2 regions of the Dermatophilus congolensis genome follow, and region 1 is predicted to be linked to the other one. Evidence: predicted binding sites of a transcription regulator. Region 1 holds the regulator's gene; the other holds the start of a gene.

Evidence for each region. The regulator HrcA, encoded in region 1, represses chaperone genes, less so after heat shock. The targets are predictions, from matches to a motif close to TTNGCACTCGNNNNNNNCGAGTGCNAA.
Region 2: groL (chaperonin GroEL) is a predicted target of HrcA. The motif match lies at 2,445-2,471, and genes of this name have one in related genera.

The regions. Positions count from the first base shown of each region.
Region 1 is NZ_LT906453.1:1,721,162-1,728,909, forward strand. It holds gene lepA (translation elongation factor 4) at 1-510, shown strand, start outside; gene trmB (tRNA (guanosine(46)-N7)-methyltransferase TrmB) at 507-1,349, shown strand; gene hemW (radical SAM family heme chaperone HemW) at 1,352-2,599, shown strand; gene CKV89_RS07350 (AMP-binding protein) at 2,673-4,370, opposite strand; gene CKV89_RS07355 (DUF3097 family protein) at 4,480-5,322, opposite strand; gene hrcA (heat-inducible transcriptional repressor HrcA) at 5,531-6,568, shown strand; gene dnaJ (molecular chaperone DnaJ) at 6,690-7,748, shown strand, end outside.
Region 2 is NZ_LT906453.1:1,029,460-1,037,207, forward strand. It holds gene CKV89_RS04415 (uracil-DNA glycosylase) at 1-222, opposite strand, end outside; gene CKV89_RS04420 (DUF3263 domain-containing protein) at 390-716, shown strand; gene CKV89_RS04425 (LysR family transcriptional regulator ArgP) at 731-1,678, opposite strand; gene CKV89_RS04430 (LysE/ArgO family amino acid transporter) at 1,748-2,344, shown strand; gene groL (chaperonin GroEL) at 2,653-4,293, shown strand; gene CKV89_RS04440 (L-lactate MFS transporter) at 4,403-5,680, opposite strand; gene CKV89_RS04445 (S1C family serine protease) at 5,854-7,203, opposite strand; gene CKV89_RS04450 (sensor histidine kinase) at 7,196-7,748, opposite strand, start outside.

The DNA.
Region 1 (7,748 bases):
GAGCGGGTGGAGATGCGGTACACGCTGCCACTGGCTGAGATCGTGTTCGACTTCTTTGATGCGTTGAAATCCAAGACGCGTGGCTATGCATCGTTTGAGTACGAGCCTGATGGTGAGCAAACCGCTGACTTGGTTCGGGTCGATATCTTGTTGCAGGGCGAGGAAGTTGATGCATTCAGCTCGATCGTGCACAAGGACAAGGCCTACGCCTATGGTGTCGCGATGGCGGGCAAGCTGCGGGAGTTGATTCCTAGGCAGCAGTTTGAGGTGCCGATCCAGGCTGCGATTGGTTCGCGTGTGATTGCTCGAGAAAACATCCGCGCTATCCGCAAGGATGTGCTTTCCAAGTGTTACGGCGGTGACATCTCCCGTAAGCGCAAGCTGCTTGAGAAGCAGAAAGAGGGCAAGAAGCGCATGAAGATGGTGGGGCGCGTGGAGGTTCCGCAGGAAGCCTTCATCGCTGCGCTGTCCAGTGATGGTGGCGGCGAAGCCAAGGGCGGTAAGAAATGACGCTGAACTCCGATACCGCAGCTGAGGCAGCGGGCCAGGGCGCGCCTGAAGAACGGGTTCTCATTCCGCGTGAGGTGTTGTCATTCGCGCGTCGGGATGGGCGCTATTCCACGCGCAACGCTAAGGCCTGGACCCCGCAAATGCAGGGCTGGTTCGTCACTCCTGAGCGCGACCTGCGGTTGACCAGCATCGCCCCGCAATGGCGCTTTGATGCACAGGCGGTATTCGGTAGGTCAGCGCCACTGATTGCTGAGGTGGGCTCTGGTACTGGTGATGCGGTTCTGGCGCACGCTGAGGCTTTCCCTGACGCTGACCATGTGGCGTTGGAGGTGTATCGGCCCGGGTTGGCTCGCACCGTGGTGCAGGCTGAGGCGCGAGGGTTGAGCAACCTGCGGGTTTTGGAGGGTGACGGACGGGCTCTGATCGCCAATAACGTAGAGCCTGGAACCTTTTCGGAAATTCACGTGTGGTTCCCGGATCCGTGGCCGAAAACCAAACACCACAAGCGCCGTCTTGTAGACGTCGGGTTTTTTGAGGATGTAGCGCGCGTCCTGGCTGCTGGGGGAGTGGTCCGGCTGGCCACAGACTGGGCCCCCTATGCCGTGGTGATGAGTGAGGCAGCCGCGCAAGTACCTGCACTTTCTCCGATTCCGGGTGCGGTGACTGCCATGACTGACCCACAGGCACACGATGACCCGACTGCTGCGGTGTCTGCCAGGTCGCTGTATGGCCAAAGCGAGCGGTATGCAGTGCGGCCATTGACGCGATTTGAGAGCAAAGGTCGCGCCTTGGGCAGGCCCATCGCTGACCTTGCCTACATGGTCACACCGACGGCCTGACCGTGCCCTCTCTTCCTCTTGGAGATCCGGCTCCTGCCGATGGTGCACTCCCGCCCGCAGCGGTAGCGGCGCTACAGGGGCCTGAACCGTTTGGCTATTACCTGCATGTGCCGTTCTGCTACCGCAGATGCGGTTATTGCGACTTCAACACATACGTTCCATCTGCCGGTGTCGATGGCCAGGAGCAGATGCGCCGTTACGTTGCTGCCGCAGTTACCGAGATTGACTTGTCTGCGCGGGTTCTTGCTGGAACAGGCAAAGCTTTACGGCCAGTGGACACAGTCTTTTTCGGCGGAGGCACCCCCACGATGCTCGCTGCTGAGGACATCGTGACATTGCTCGATGCGATCCGTTCCCGATTCGGGCTGGTCGATGGCGCAGAGGTAACGGTCGAGGCCAACCCAGACACAACGAGCGCGGAATCGTTGGCGCGATTGGCTGATGCGGGGATAACCCGCATCAGTGTGGGGATGCAGTCGGCAGTTAGGCATGTTCTAGAAACGCTTGACCGCACCCACACTCCCGACAACGTTGAGGCAACTATCGCCGCAGCCAAGGATGCGGGTTTGGTGACCAGCCTTGACCTGATTTACGGCACGCCGGGGGAGAGCCTGGCGGACTGGCAGGTGTCCCTGGATGCGGCGATTGCCCTGGAACCAGATCACATCTCTGCCTATGGATTGGTGATCGAAGAGGGCACCGCGATGGGCGCGGCATTGCGCCGCGGTGCGGTCGCCCCCACCGATGATGACGATGAGGCAGCCAAATACGAGATGGCAGACCGGGCGCTCGCTGCTGCTGGGTACCGCTGGTATGAGGTGAGCAACTGGGCACGTAATGATGTGGGGCGCGGTCGCCACAATGAGGGCTACTGGCATGACGGGCACTGGTGGGGAGTGGGGCCAGGAGCGCACAGCCATATTGGTGGTGTGCGGTGGTGGAATGTGAAGTATCCGGCCGCGTATGCAGCTGCGTTAGAGGAAGGCCGTTCGCCGGCTGCGGCGCGTGAGGTGCTGGATGAAGAAGCCCGTGTTACTGAAAAAATCATGCTTGGTATCCGCCTGGCTGAAGGGCTGCCGCTGTCGGTGCTGGATTCAGGGTTTACTGCTGGTCCGCAGGTGGCTAGGCAGTTGTCTCAGGAGGGGCTGCTGCGTGAGGACGCATTAGCTGATGCTGACCCTAGGGTGGTGCTCACTGACCGGGGACGTTTGTTGGCTGACTTGGTTTTGCGGCGGATGCTTGGCTATTAGCGCAGGTGTTTAAAGAATCGTGTTGTGGCGCCCCACCCTGCCTAGGGTGGGGCGCCACAACACGATTTGGGGGTCAGGCTTTTGTGGTGTCGGCTTCGGTGCGTTGGATGAGTGCCACGACCTCGGCGCGCACGACTTTACGCATGGCGTTGATGGGTAGCTCTTCAACAGAAACGAACCTGCGCGGGACTTTGTAGGCAGCTAGGTGCTGTTTGGCCCAAGCACGGAGTTCTTCGTTGCTGGGCAGTTCTCCCTCGGGAACGATCGCGGCGACGACGTCTTCGCCGCGTCGTGTGCCTGGGATCCCGACGACGGAGATGTCTCGGATACGAGGGTGGCGGCGCAGCGCGTCCTCGACTTCAAGTGGAGAAACGTTGAAGCCGCCAGTGATGATGATGTCTTTGAGGCGGCCGGTCAGGACGATGAATCCGTCGATGATGCGCGCGACGTCGCCGGTGCGGAACCAGTCGTCAACGAAAGCTTCAGCGGTTTCCAGTGGCTTGTTGAGGTAGCCGGAGAACACCTGTGGTCCGCGGACGATCAGTTCGCCTTCTTCGCCTTCGAGGACGTCATTCTGTGGGTTTTTGGGGTCAACGATCCGCACTTCAGTGTCGGGGAAGGGCAGACCAATGCTGCCTGCGCGGCGTCGAGAATCCAGGGGGTTGCCTACTACTACCGGTGAGGTTTCGGTGAGTCCGTATCCTTCGACGAGCATCCCGCCGGTGGCTTTTTCCCATTTGGCGACGAACTCTGGTGGCAGTGACATGGCGCCGCACAATGTGGTGCGCAGCGATTGCAGCCGTACGTGGCGTTCTTTGGCTTTTTTGAGGAAGGCGTCCAGCAGCGGCGGCACTCCAACGAGGAAGGTTGCTGGGCGGCGTTTCATGGCTCCGACCATCAAGCCTGGGTCAGGGCTGGGCAGGGTGACGACGGTGGCACCTGCGCACAAACCAGCGAAAGAGCCCAGTGTGAGACCGAATGCGTGGAACATGGGCAGTACCGACAGGAACGTTTCGGTCCCTAAAGTGAGTCCCGTCCACTCCAATCCTTGCTTGCAGTTAGCTAGCAGGTTGGCGTGCGTGAGCGGCACGCCTTTAGGGCGGCCTGTGGTTCCTGAGGTGTACATGATCACGGCGGTGGCATCTGAGGCGGGGTAGCCGTGTGTGGAGGGCAATGCTCCGTGTCGGAATAACGATTCCCAGGATGCGCACCCGCGCATGAGCCCACCAGCAGTTAACTGCGAGCGCATGGAGCGGGTTTTTGCCAGGGGGAGGCGTAGGGCGAGGCGTTTGGGGAGGGGGAGGGATCGGGTGATGTCGACGCCGAAGATGTGTTCAACGCCGGTGCGTTGGCGTAGCGGCATGACGGCGGGTAGGGAGTTGTCCCAGGCGACGACGACGCGGGCGCCGTGGTCGAGGAACATGGGTTCGAGTTCGTCGGTGGGGTAGAGGGGGTTGTGTTGCACGACGGCTAGGCCGATGCGTTGGGCTGCCAGGGTGGCGATGATGTTTTCGGGGCAGTTGGGCAGCAGGATGGCGATGCGTTCGCCGCTGCGGAGGCCGAGTTTGAGCAGGCCAGCGGCCACGCGGGATACGTGTTCGCTGAGTTTTTCGTAGGTGAGCGCGGTGCCCATGAAGTCGATGCAGACGCGTTCGGGAAGTTTGGCCGCGGTGGCTTCGATTTTGGCGGGAATGGAGGTGTCCCAATAGGTGAGGTGTCTGGCGACGGAGCCGGACTCAAGGGAGTCGGTGGCGAGTTGCTTTCCGATCATGTAGGCCTCCAGATTTGCACTCGGGTACCGACTGAAGCTGCGGCTACGTAACCGTAACCTGTGTGGTTACGTGGGGCGCGGCTTTGTGAGGAGTCGGGGCCTGAGGGTTTCAGTTTTCGGTGTCGGTTGGGGCGGTGACGAAGTCGATGAGTTCTTCTACTCGTCCAAGGAATTGCGGTTCGAGATCCTCGTAATTGCGTACCGTAGTCAGGATTGCTTGCCAGCCGCGGGCGATGTCGGCTTGGTCACTGTTGGGTAGGCCTAGTGCCGCCAGGATGCCGCGTTTCCAGTCGGTGCCGCGTTCGATGGTGGGCCATGCGCGCAGGCCGACACGAGCGGGTTTGACTGACTGCCACACGTCGACGAATGGGTGGCCGACGATGTGAACGTGGTTGGCCCAGGGCTGGAGGGTGCGGGCTTTTTCTACGAGTCGGTATTCCTTACTGCCGGGAACAAGGTGGTCTACGAGGATGCCGAGGCGTCGCTGTGCGGTGGGGGCGAACTCGGTGATGATGCCGTTGAGGTCGTCGATTCCGCCGACGTATTCAACGACTACTCCTTCGACGCGTAGGTCATCTCCCCACACTTTTTCGACTAGTTCAGCGTCGTGTCGTCCTTCGACGAAGATGCGCGAGCCTAGTGCGACGCGGGCGCGAGCTTGAGCGAGCGCGCGGCTGCCGCTGGCTGTGTATGCGCGGCTGCGTTTAGCGGTGTTGCGGGTGGGGGCGGTGAGAGTGACGGGGGAGCCGTCGATGAGGAAGCCGGGGCCCAGAGGGAAAGCTTTGATGCGACCGCGGCGATCTTCTAGATCTACGACCTGCATGCCGCCTGCTTTTTGTACCCGCGTGATCGCTCCGACCCAGCCGGAGGCTACTTCTTCGACGACCAAACCGATTTCTGCGGGTGTCTGTGTGGATCTTCCTCGCGGGGGAGTGTGTTTGTGCGCGAGGATGTCACCGGAATATCGTTCCCGGCTCGCAGCGGCAGGGGCGGAAGATTTATGGGGGGAACGGGATCGGGGGAATTCGCGCACGCGACCATCGTAGGGGCGCACCGAGTTGGCACTCGACCGATCAGAGTGCCAACATCAAAGGGAGTCATTGATTGGCGGCCCCGCCCACACGACGGTGACCCGTCGGACTGTTTCAGGAGGTGAGTGGATGAACACCGATCGCAGGTTGACGGTCTTGTCAGCCATCATCGAGGACTACGTGGCCACCTCCGAACCGGTCGGCAGCAAATCCCTTCTCGATCGACACGCCCTGGGCGTGTCGGCTGCGACCATCCGTAACGACATGGCAGTTCTGGAAGAGCAAGGCCTCATCGCCGCGCCCCACACCAGCGCAGGGCGTATCCCCGCCGATGCGGGATACCGCCTCTTCGTAGACCGTCTAGCCCAGACCCGTTCACTTTCCCCGGCGCAAAAAAACGCCATCGCCGGATTCCTGGAAGGCGCCGTGGACCTGGATGACGTAGTGGAACGCACGACACGCCTGCTCGCTTCCCTGACCCGCCAGGTCGCGGCCATGCAATACCCCTCGCTCACTCGCTCTCGCGTCCAACACATCGAACTCCTGCCCCTAGGAGTCGAGCGCGTCATGCTCGTGCTCATCCTCGACTCTGGCCGCGTCGAGCAGCGACGCATCGACCTGCCCGAGGACATCGACCACACCTGGAACGCAGAAAACCTCAGCCACTTACGTGACCGCATCAACGCTGCCTCAGTCGGCTGCCTCCTGCCGGAAGCAGCCGTGGCGCTGCGCGCACACTTTGAAGAAAACATCGGTCCCGAACACACCCTGGTCGAGGCGCTGCTACGTGTCCTTAACGAGGCACTCGTCGAAGAGAGCGAAGAACGTGTGCTCTTGGTCGGGACAGGAAACCTTGCCCGCTTCGGAACGGACTTCCCCTTAAGCGTGGGCCCCGTCCTCGAAGCGCTCGAAGAACACATGGTGCTACTGCGGCTCTTCGGATCCCTCGCCGAAGGCGCCCCCGCTGGCGCGGTGGGCGTCAGCATCGGCCAAGAAAATCCACACGAAGGACTCGCATCAACATCTGTGGTCGGCACGGGATACGGCGTCGGTACCGATACCCTCGGAGGACTGGCTGTCATCGGTCCTACCCGCATGGATTACCCGGGCACCATGGCTGCGGTCCGCGCGGTCGCCAACTATGTCTCACGAATGCTCGGGTCATGAGACCCGAACCCTCTTCCCACGCCACCGTGCACAGAGGACACACACATGGCGAGAACGCCACAAGCGCTCGCCCCAGCGACGTGAAAACCGATATGTCCCCCAGGACAAGAAGGGCTGATTGGTGAACGACTACTACGCCGACCTCGGGGTCGAGCGCGGAGCCTCCGACGAAGAAATTAAGAAGGCCTACCGGCGCAAAGCACGCAAGCTTCACCCAGACGTCAACCCTGGCCCCGACGCTGAAGAACAGTTCAAAAAAATCAGCCAGGCCTACGACGTCCTCGGCGACCCAAGCAAACGCAAGGCCTACGACGCTGGCGCCGACCCCTACGCCTCCGGCGGTGAAGGCTACGCAGGAAACTTCAGCTTCAGCGACATCATGGACGCCTTCTTCGGCGGCGCCACCGGCGCCAGCCGCGGGCCACGCTCCCGAGTGCAACGCGGCCAAGACGCTCTCGTCCGCCTCGACATTGACCTCGCCACCGCTGTGTTCGGCGGCGAGCAAGAAATCGTCGTCGACACAGCCGAAAAATGCGGCACCTGCCACGGCGAAGGAACCGCCAACGGCACCAAACCCGTCATCTGTGACGCATGTGGCGGAGCCGGCGAAGTACAGCAAGTACAGCGCTCCTTCCTCGGCCAAGTGATGACCAGCCGCCCCTGCACCAAATGCCAGGGATACGGAACACTCATCACCAATCCCTGCTTCGAATGCTCCGGTGAAGGACGCGTACGAACCCGCCGCACCCTCAACCTCAAAGTCCCCGCAGGCGTCGACACCGGCACCCGCATCCAGCTCTCCGGACAGGGCGAAGTCGGCATCGGTGGCGGCCCCGCAGCGGACCTATACATCGAGATCGCCGTGCGCGCGCATCCCACCTTCCGCCGCCGCAACGACGACCTGCACTGCCAACTCCACGTACCCATGACAGCCGCAGCCCTGGGAACCACCATTTCCCTGGAAACCCTGGACGGCAACCTCGACGTACGTATCGAACCAGGAACCCAAAGCGGAGACGTGCAAACTCTGCGCGGCTACGGCGTCACTCACTTGCGTGGCCAAGGGCGCGGCGACCTACTCATCCAAACAATTGTCGACACCCCCACCCGCCTGGACGCCGAACAAACCGACCTGCTCTGGCGCCTAGCAGCCCTGCGCGGAGAAGAACAGCCCCAAGGA
Region 2 (7,748 bases), 690 kb from region 1:
GGGGGTGGGGTAGGGGTCTTGTCCCACGATGAGGACGCGGATGTCGTGTAGTGGTCGTTCGAAGGCGCGGAGGATGTGTTTTCCGGCGGGTAAGTAGGTGTGTCCGGCGGCGAGTTCTTCGCGCAAAAAGGTGCCCATTCGGGTGACTTCGTCTGCGACGGGCGCGAGGGCATTGGCCCAGGTGGGGTGGACGAGCTCGGTGAGAGGTTTTGGTGCGGACACGGTTTCACCCTACCGACGTGTGTGTGGGGGGTGTTTGTGGCTTTGGTTTGGGGGGTGGTTGGTGGGGGGACTTTGTCGGTGGGGGCTGTCAGAGTGAGCGCTCGTGCCGGGGGTCGGGTAGGCCCACGGTTTCGCGAAGGAGGGGATCTTTGGGCATCGTGCTGGGCATGGATGAACGTTGCGATGGAACGCGTGATGAGGGGTGTTTTGACGGTGATGGTGACTCTGTTGTGCCGGTGGGGGAGGGGTTGTCGTCGGCGCAGCGGGAGTTGTTGGTTTTTGAGCGGCGTTGGTCAGGGGCGGTGGGTTTGGGGGGAAAAGAGCAGGAGATGCGCGCGGTTTTTGGTGTGACGCCGACGCGGTATTACCAGTGGCTGAATGCTGTCGTGGATTTGCCGGCGGCGATGGAGTTTGATCCTGTTTTGGTCAAGCGGTTGCAGCGGATGAGGCAGGGGCGAGCGCGTTCTCGTGCGGTGCGGCGTTTGGTGAGCTGAATGTGCTGAGGCGGTTATGAGCCGGAGGGAGATAGAGGCGGTAGGTGTCCTTGGCTGCCTGGGGGAGGGGTGGTTGTGGTTAGTGGAATCAGATGTTGTGCGGCTGTGTGTTCGAGGATGGCGCCGATGCTGTCGAGGATGCCGGAGGTGATGCGGCGCCGTTGCCAGTAGAGCGGGACGTCTTGGTTGTGGGCGGGTAGCTGGATGAGGTGGCCGCGTTCGATGTCATCGTCAAGCAGGGCTGCGGGCAGGACTCCCCAGCCGAGTCCGGCTCGTATGGCGGCAGCGAATCCTTCGGCTGAAGGGATGACATGAGCGTGGTGGCGGGTGGTGCTGGGGGTGATTCCTTGGCTTTCGATGACGCGTATTTGGAGGCGGTCGTCGGCGTCGTAGCGGATGGATGGTGCTGAGTTCCAGTCGAAGCCGTTGCGTGTGGTGTGGCGTTCAACGATGGATGGAGTGGCTACGGGGATGTAGCGCATGGCTCCTAGGGGGGTGGTGGAGCAGCCTTGGACGGGCGTGGGGTCGCTGGTGACTGCGCCGAGGGCATCGCCGGTGCGTAGGAGTTCGGAGGTCACTTCTTCGTTGGCGATGGTTAGGTGCAGAAGTATGTCCAGGTGAGCGATGTCGTGCATGGCTGGGATGAGCCAGGTGGCGAGGGAGTCGGCGTTGACGGCTAGTGGTAGTTCGGTGGGTCTGCCGGTGTCTTCGTGGAGTGTGGCAAGTGCTTCGGCTTCGAGCAGGCGCATTTGGCGGGCGAGGCGGACGAGTACGTGTCCGGCTGGGGTGGCGGTGCATGGGGTGGATCGGATGATGAGGATGTGGCCGACGTCGGATTCCAGGGCTCGGATGCGCTGGCTGACAGCTGAGGGGGTGATGCCGAGTGTGTGTGCGGCGGCGTCAAATGCGCCTTCTTCGAGGATGGCGATGAGTGTGTTGAGTCGGTCCAGGTCGAGCCTCATGAAGTAACTCTAAAGTTTCTGAAGAGAAACTTGTTTTTCTTTATCTCACCGGCTGCATACCTTGGGTTCATGCCGCTTGCTCTTACCGGTTTCTTCACTGGCCTTGCTCTCATCCTGCCTATTGGAGCCCAGAACGCTTTCTTGCTGCGTACTGGACTGACGCGTCGTCACGTCACGCTTGTGACGGTTATTTGCATGGTGTCTGACTCGCTGCTTATTGCTGCGGGAGTGGCTGGGGTTGGTGCTTTGGTGAGCAGCACCCCGGGGTTGGTGACAGTGGTTACCTGGCTGGGTGCCGCATATTTAGTGGCGTTCGGTGTGCGTTCTCTGTTGGCAGCGCGTGCTTCTAGTGGCCTGGTTGCTGCTAATGAGGGCGCTCGGGGAGCGATGGCAATGGTGTGGACCACGATGGCTATCTGCTGGCTCAACCCGCACGCGTACTTGGACATTCTCATGTTGGGCTCTATTGCTAACGCCCATGGGGCCGAGGGCAAGTGGTTGTTCGGTATAGGTGCGATTGTGGCGAGCGTTTTTTGGTTTGCGGTGTTGGGTTACGGGGCTCAGTTGCTGGGGCGCTATGCCCATAATCGGCGCTTGTGGCAGATGATCGACGTTGCTATCGGTGTGCTCATGATTGGGCTGGGTGTGCGCTTGGCGTTGGGGTGAGCGGTGAGCGGTGGTGGAGATGCTAGTTAAGGCTGGCGGCGCGTTCTTTTTATCGGCGTTCACCGTTTGCACTCGCAGGGGTCGAGTGCTAATCATGGAGTTAGCACTCTCATCGTCCGAGTGATAAGAGCTCCGCGCAGCGGTGGCTCCCGGAGTCGCCCGACGGTGCAGAGGGGAATGAACGAAGGACCGGCTCGGTGAGGCTCAGGCCCTTCTCTTACGAAACGGCGTCAGAGAAGGCAAGAGTCGTCCGTCGCGGGCACCGCCCGGTCCACCCAGAACCGCTCGTGTGGGAGGAACCACCGAACATGGCCAAGATCATTTCCTACGACGAAGAAGCGCGCCGCGGACTCGAGCGGGGCATGAACCAGCTCGCTGACGCAGTCAAGGTCACTCTCGGACCTAAGGGCCGCAACGTTGTCCTCGAGAAGAAGTGGGGCGCCCCCACGATCACCAACGATGGTGTCTCCATCGCTAAGGAGATCGAACTCGAAGACCCGTACGAGAAGATCGGTGCGGAGCTAGTCAAAGAGGTCGCCAAGAAGACCGACGACGTTGCCGGTGACGGCACCACGACCGCTACTGTCCTCGCTCAGGCTCTCGTGAAGGAAGGCCTGCGCAACGTCGCCGCTGGCGCCAACCCGATGGCCCTCAAGCGCGGTATCGAGAAGGCCACGGCCGCTGTCTCCGAGGAACTGCTCGCGATGGCCAAGGAGATCGAGACCAAGGAGCAGATCGCTGCTACCGCGTCCATCTCCGCAGCTGACGCCCAGATCGGTGAGATGATCGCCGAAGCCATGGACAAGGTCGGCAAAGAAGGCGTCATCACTGTCGAGGAGTCCAACACCTTCGGCCTGGAGCTCGAGCTCACCGAGGGTATGCGCTTCGACAAGGGCTACATCTCCGCCTACTTCGTCACAGACACCGAGCGCATGGAGGCTGTCCTCGAGGACGCCTACGTGCTCATCGTCAACAGCAAGATCGGCTCCATCAAGGACCTCATCCCGGTTCTGGAGAAGGCCAAGGGCGCAGGCAAGCCGCTGCTCATCGTCGCTGAAGACGTCGAGGGGGAAGCACTCGCCACTCTGGTGCTGAACAAGATCCGCGGCATCATCAACGTCGTGGCAGTTAAGGCTCCCGGTTTCGGTGACCGCCGTAAGGCGATGCTCTCCGACATCGCAATTCTCACCGGCGGCCAGGTCATCTCCGAAGAGGTTGGCCTCAAGCTCGAAAACACCGAGCTTGACCAGCTTGGTCGTGCGCGCAAGGTTGTCATCACCAAAGATGAGACCACCATCGTTGAAGGTGGCGGCGACGCAGACCAGATCGCTGGCCGCGTGAAGCAGATCCGCGCTGAGATCGAGAACTCCGACTCTGACTACGACCGCGAGAAGCTGCAGGAGCGTCTTGCCAAGCTCGCCGGTGGTGTGGCTGTCATCAAGGCTGGTGCTGCTACCGAGGTTGAGCTCAAGGAACGCAAGCACCGCATCGAAGACGCTGTGCGTAACGCCAAGGCCGCTGTGGAAGAAGGCATCGTCGCTGGTGGTGGCGTGGCGCTTCTGCAGGCCACCGATGCCGCGTTCGGCAAGCTTTCTTTGGAAGGCGACGAAGCCACGGGTGCGAACATCGTCCGTGTTGCTGCCGAGGCTCCCTTGAAGCAGATCGCTGTCAACGCTGGCCTTGAAGGCGGCGTTGTTGTGGAGAAGGTGCGCAACCTTCCTGCAGGCCAGGGCTTGAACGCCGCTTCTGGTGAGTACGTTGACCTGCTTGCTGAGGGAATCATCGACCCAGCCAAGGTCACCCGTTCCGCACTGTCGAACGCAGCATCTATCGCTGCGCTCTTCCTCACCACAGAGGCAGTCGTGGCCGACAAGCCGGAGAAGGCAGCCCCGGCCGCTGGCGCGCCTGACATGGATGGCATGGGCGGCATGGGCGGCATGGGCTTCTGATCCCACCGGCCTAATCGTGTCGTGAGGTCTTAGCCTCGCGCTAGGCCTAAGTGACATGGCTGAGGGCCCATACCGACAAGGTATGGGCCCTCAGCCATGTCACGAACAATTAAATGGTGCTGTCCGCGTGCACCTTCGGTGGCTTGGTGAGGAAAGGAATCACCGCACCGACAAGAGCGATCACGCCGATGACGGTGTAGCCGAGCATGTAGTTTTTCTCCGCGTCACCACCGATGAGCGCCGAAGAAAGCAACGGGCCACCGACTCCCCCTAAAGACCACGCGACAAGCATGAGCCCGTAAATACTGCCGCTGTGTGTAAGTCCGAAGAACTTACCTGCAGTAGAGGGCATAGCTCCGAAACCACCGCCGTAGCAGGTGTAGATAATGGCAGCCAACACCGCGAAAGCAGCTGCTGAGGTGCCCAGGTGAGGCATCAGAATCAAACAAATTCCCTGCAGCGCGAGAATGCCGACAAAAGCGTTCATCTTGCCTACACGGTCTGACAGTGCAGCCCAAAGAATGCGGCCAGCCCCATTGAAAAGCCCCATGATTCCAACCAGGGCTGCTGCTGCGGCGGCACTGTAACCGGCAATGTTTGCTGCTGCTGCGGCTGCACCTGAAACCAATGTGATTCCTGCAGTGGTCGACAAAGTCAAGATAAGTGTCAGTAGATACCACTGGGGTGTAGAGAGCGCCTCTTTAACGGTGAAATCACGTGCAGTGGAGTTCGTGGTTTCGTTGCTTGGAACAGGCATTCCAGCAGGACGCCATCCGCTGGGAGGGTTAACGAAAGTTAGCGATCCCAAGACACCAAAAATCAGATAAGCAATCCCCAGAGGTAGGAAAGGCGCTGTGGGATGAACCGGATCACTCTCGATGAGCATTTGCGCCACCGGTGAGGTGATAACAGCACCAAAACCGAACCCAGCGACAGCTAAACCGGTAATAAGACCGGCCTTATCAGGGAACCATTTCTGCAGTAGAGCAATCGGGACGATGTAGGCCATGCCCAGGCCAAGCCCAGAAATGAGACCGTATCCGATCAGAAGGAGCCATAGGTCCCCGGGGGTGGTCGCGAATGAGCTGATGATGATCCCAATGGCGTAGAGAACAACGCCCACCACAGCGACGATGCGGGGGCCGCGGGCGTCTTGGATACGCCCGCCAACGAAGGTGCCGATGAAGATCATTCCGAGCGCCAACTCGAAAGGAAGCGCCGCCTGCACTGCAGACAGGTGCATAGCAGATGGCGCAGCTTGAAGAGCTTTACCGAATGTGCTCCAGGCGTAGATAGCTCCGAGAGCAAGCTGAACGAGAATGCCACCGGCGAGGATGATCCACCGGTTAGGGATGGCGCTCGCGGGTGAAGCGGATGGGGAGGTCATCGGGAAGGGGACTTTCTGTGTGGAAAGAGCTAGTGGTGTGGTGAGTGTCCTTGGTGTTTCTGGTTGTGTCTTTGCGACGGATCGAACCCTACCTGCGGGTGGGTGGCTGCTAAGGCATAGAAAAGGCCGGAAGCTCCTGTTTTAGGGCTTCCGGCCTTTAAATGTGAGGTGTCTTACCCGTTGTCCTCTGTGTCTTGCGGGCGGCTACCGAGAGTGACCTGAACGTCTTGGCGTTGTTTTCCGCGCACGATGGTCAGGGTTACTTGTTCGCCTGCTCGGTGGTCGCGCACTTGTGCGACGAGAGCCTCTTTACCGTCGATTGACTCGTTATTGATCGCGACGATGGCATCGCCGCGGCGGATACCGGCTTCGGCTGCAGGGCTATTGGGTGTAACTTCCGCAACCAGGGCTGCGGCGCGTTGAGCTTCCCCTTCGGGGACGTTTCCGGTCTGGCTGCTGACTCCAATGAAGGCGTGTTGGACGTGGCCGTTCTTGATGAGCTGGGAAGCGATGTTTTTCATAGCGTTGACCGGGATAGCGAAGCCGATGCCGATGTTTCCACCGCCTTGTTGGGTTTGGGCGATGGAGGAGTTAATGCCGATGAGCTGGCCGGATGCGTTGACCAGTGCGCCTCCGGAGTTACCGGGGTTGATGGCTGCAGATGTCTGAATGGCGTTGGTGATGACGTCTTCAGAGATAGTGGCCTCAGCGTAGTTAGGTTTGCCGCTGGTGATGAGCGGGCGATCCAGGGCGCTGATGATGCCTTCGGTGACGGTGCCGGACAGACCTAGTGGGTTACCGACGGCCATGACTGGTACACCGACTTTGAGTTGGTCAGAATCTCCGAGCGTGATGGGGCGTATGTCGGAGGGGACGTCGACCATTTTGAGGGTGGCTAGGTCGGTGCTGGGGTCCGAGCCGACGACGGTTGCTTTGTGAGTGCGTTTGTCGTTGAGGGTGATGAAAATCTGTCCGCGTCCGTTGACGGCGTCAGCCACGACGTGGTGGTTGGTGACCACGTGGCCCTCTTTGTCCAGGATCACTCCCGAGCCTTGAGCGTTTCCTTGATATGCGTTGACGGTGATGGAAACGACACTGGGGGCGACTGCTTCGGCGGTTGCGGTCCAGTCGGGTGCAGAGCCGGAAGCTTGCTGGATCGGTCCGGGTTGGGAGTGGAATTGATCGCTTTGAGCAGGAGGGTTTTTAGTGCCGTCGGCGGTGTTGCGTCCGCTGAGGTAAGCGGGAGCTAGTCCTGCCAGGGCGGCGACGAGCACCACGGCGCCGATACCGATGAAGAGGGTTGCGCGGCGCTTTTTAGCTCGGTTGGTCGCGGCGTCGTCTTTTTTCTCTGCTGTGTCGTCGCTTTGGTTTGGGTCAGCGCCGGGGGCGTCCCAGTTTTTGGATGCGTCCATTTTCCACGGCGCTGACGAGGTGTCGGAGCCGTGCCACGTGGTTCCCGGAGCCTGGTTTGGCCCGGTACTGGGCCCTTCCTGACCGGGGGCGTTGGTGGGTTCGTTAGCCATCCGTTCCTCCAGTGTTGTGGCGTCGTGGTGTGAGGAGTCGACGTACAGGGCGTCGAGCCCGTGTGGCAGTTGTTTCAGTTTGTGAGGCTGGGTGCTCTGCCTCTGTGTTGCTATTGGCTGCAATAGGAAGCTCAAAAACGAAAGTAGCTCCTCCGCCAGGGGTTGGTGCTACACCGACGCGTCCTCCATGCGCTTCAATGAGTCCGGCGACGATAGCCAGTCCGAGCCCGTATCCGCCGCTGGGTTTACGGCCTCGGGCTGGGTCATTGCGGTAGAAGCGTTCGAAGACTTTGCCGGCGACTTCGGGTTCGATGCCTGGTCCGTGGTCGCGTACTTCAACGCGAGCTCGTTGTTGGTGTATTCCAACGGCCACTTCGATGGGGCTTCCTGCAGGAGTGTGGGAAAGGGCGTTAGCGACGAGGTTGGTGACAACTTGGCGCAGGCGTGCTTCATCTCCAACAACTTCGGTGGGCACGAGGTCACCGTCATCGATGGACAGGAGACGGATTTCGCGTTCGCGGTCGCGTGCTCGGGCATCTTGTACG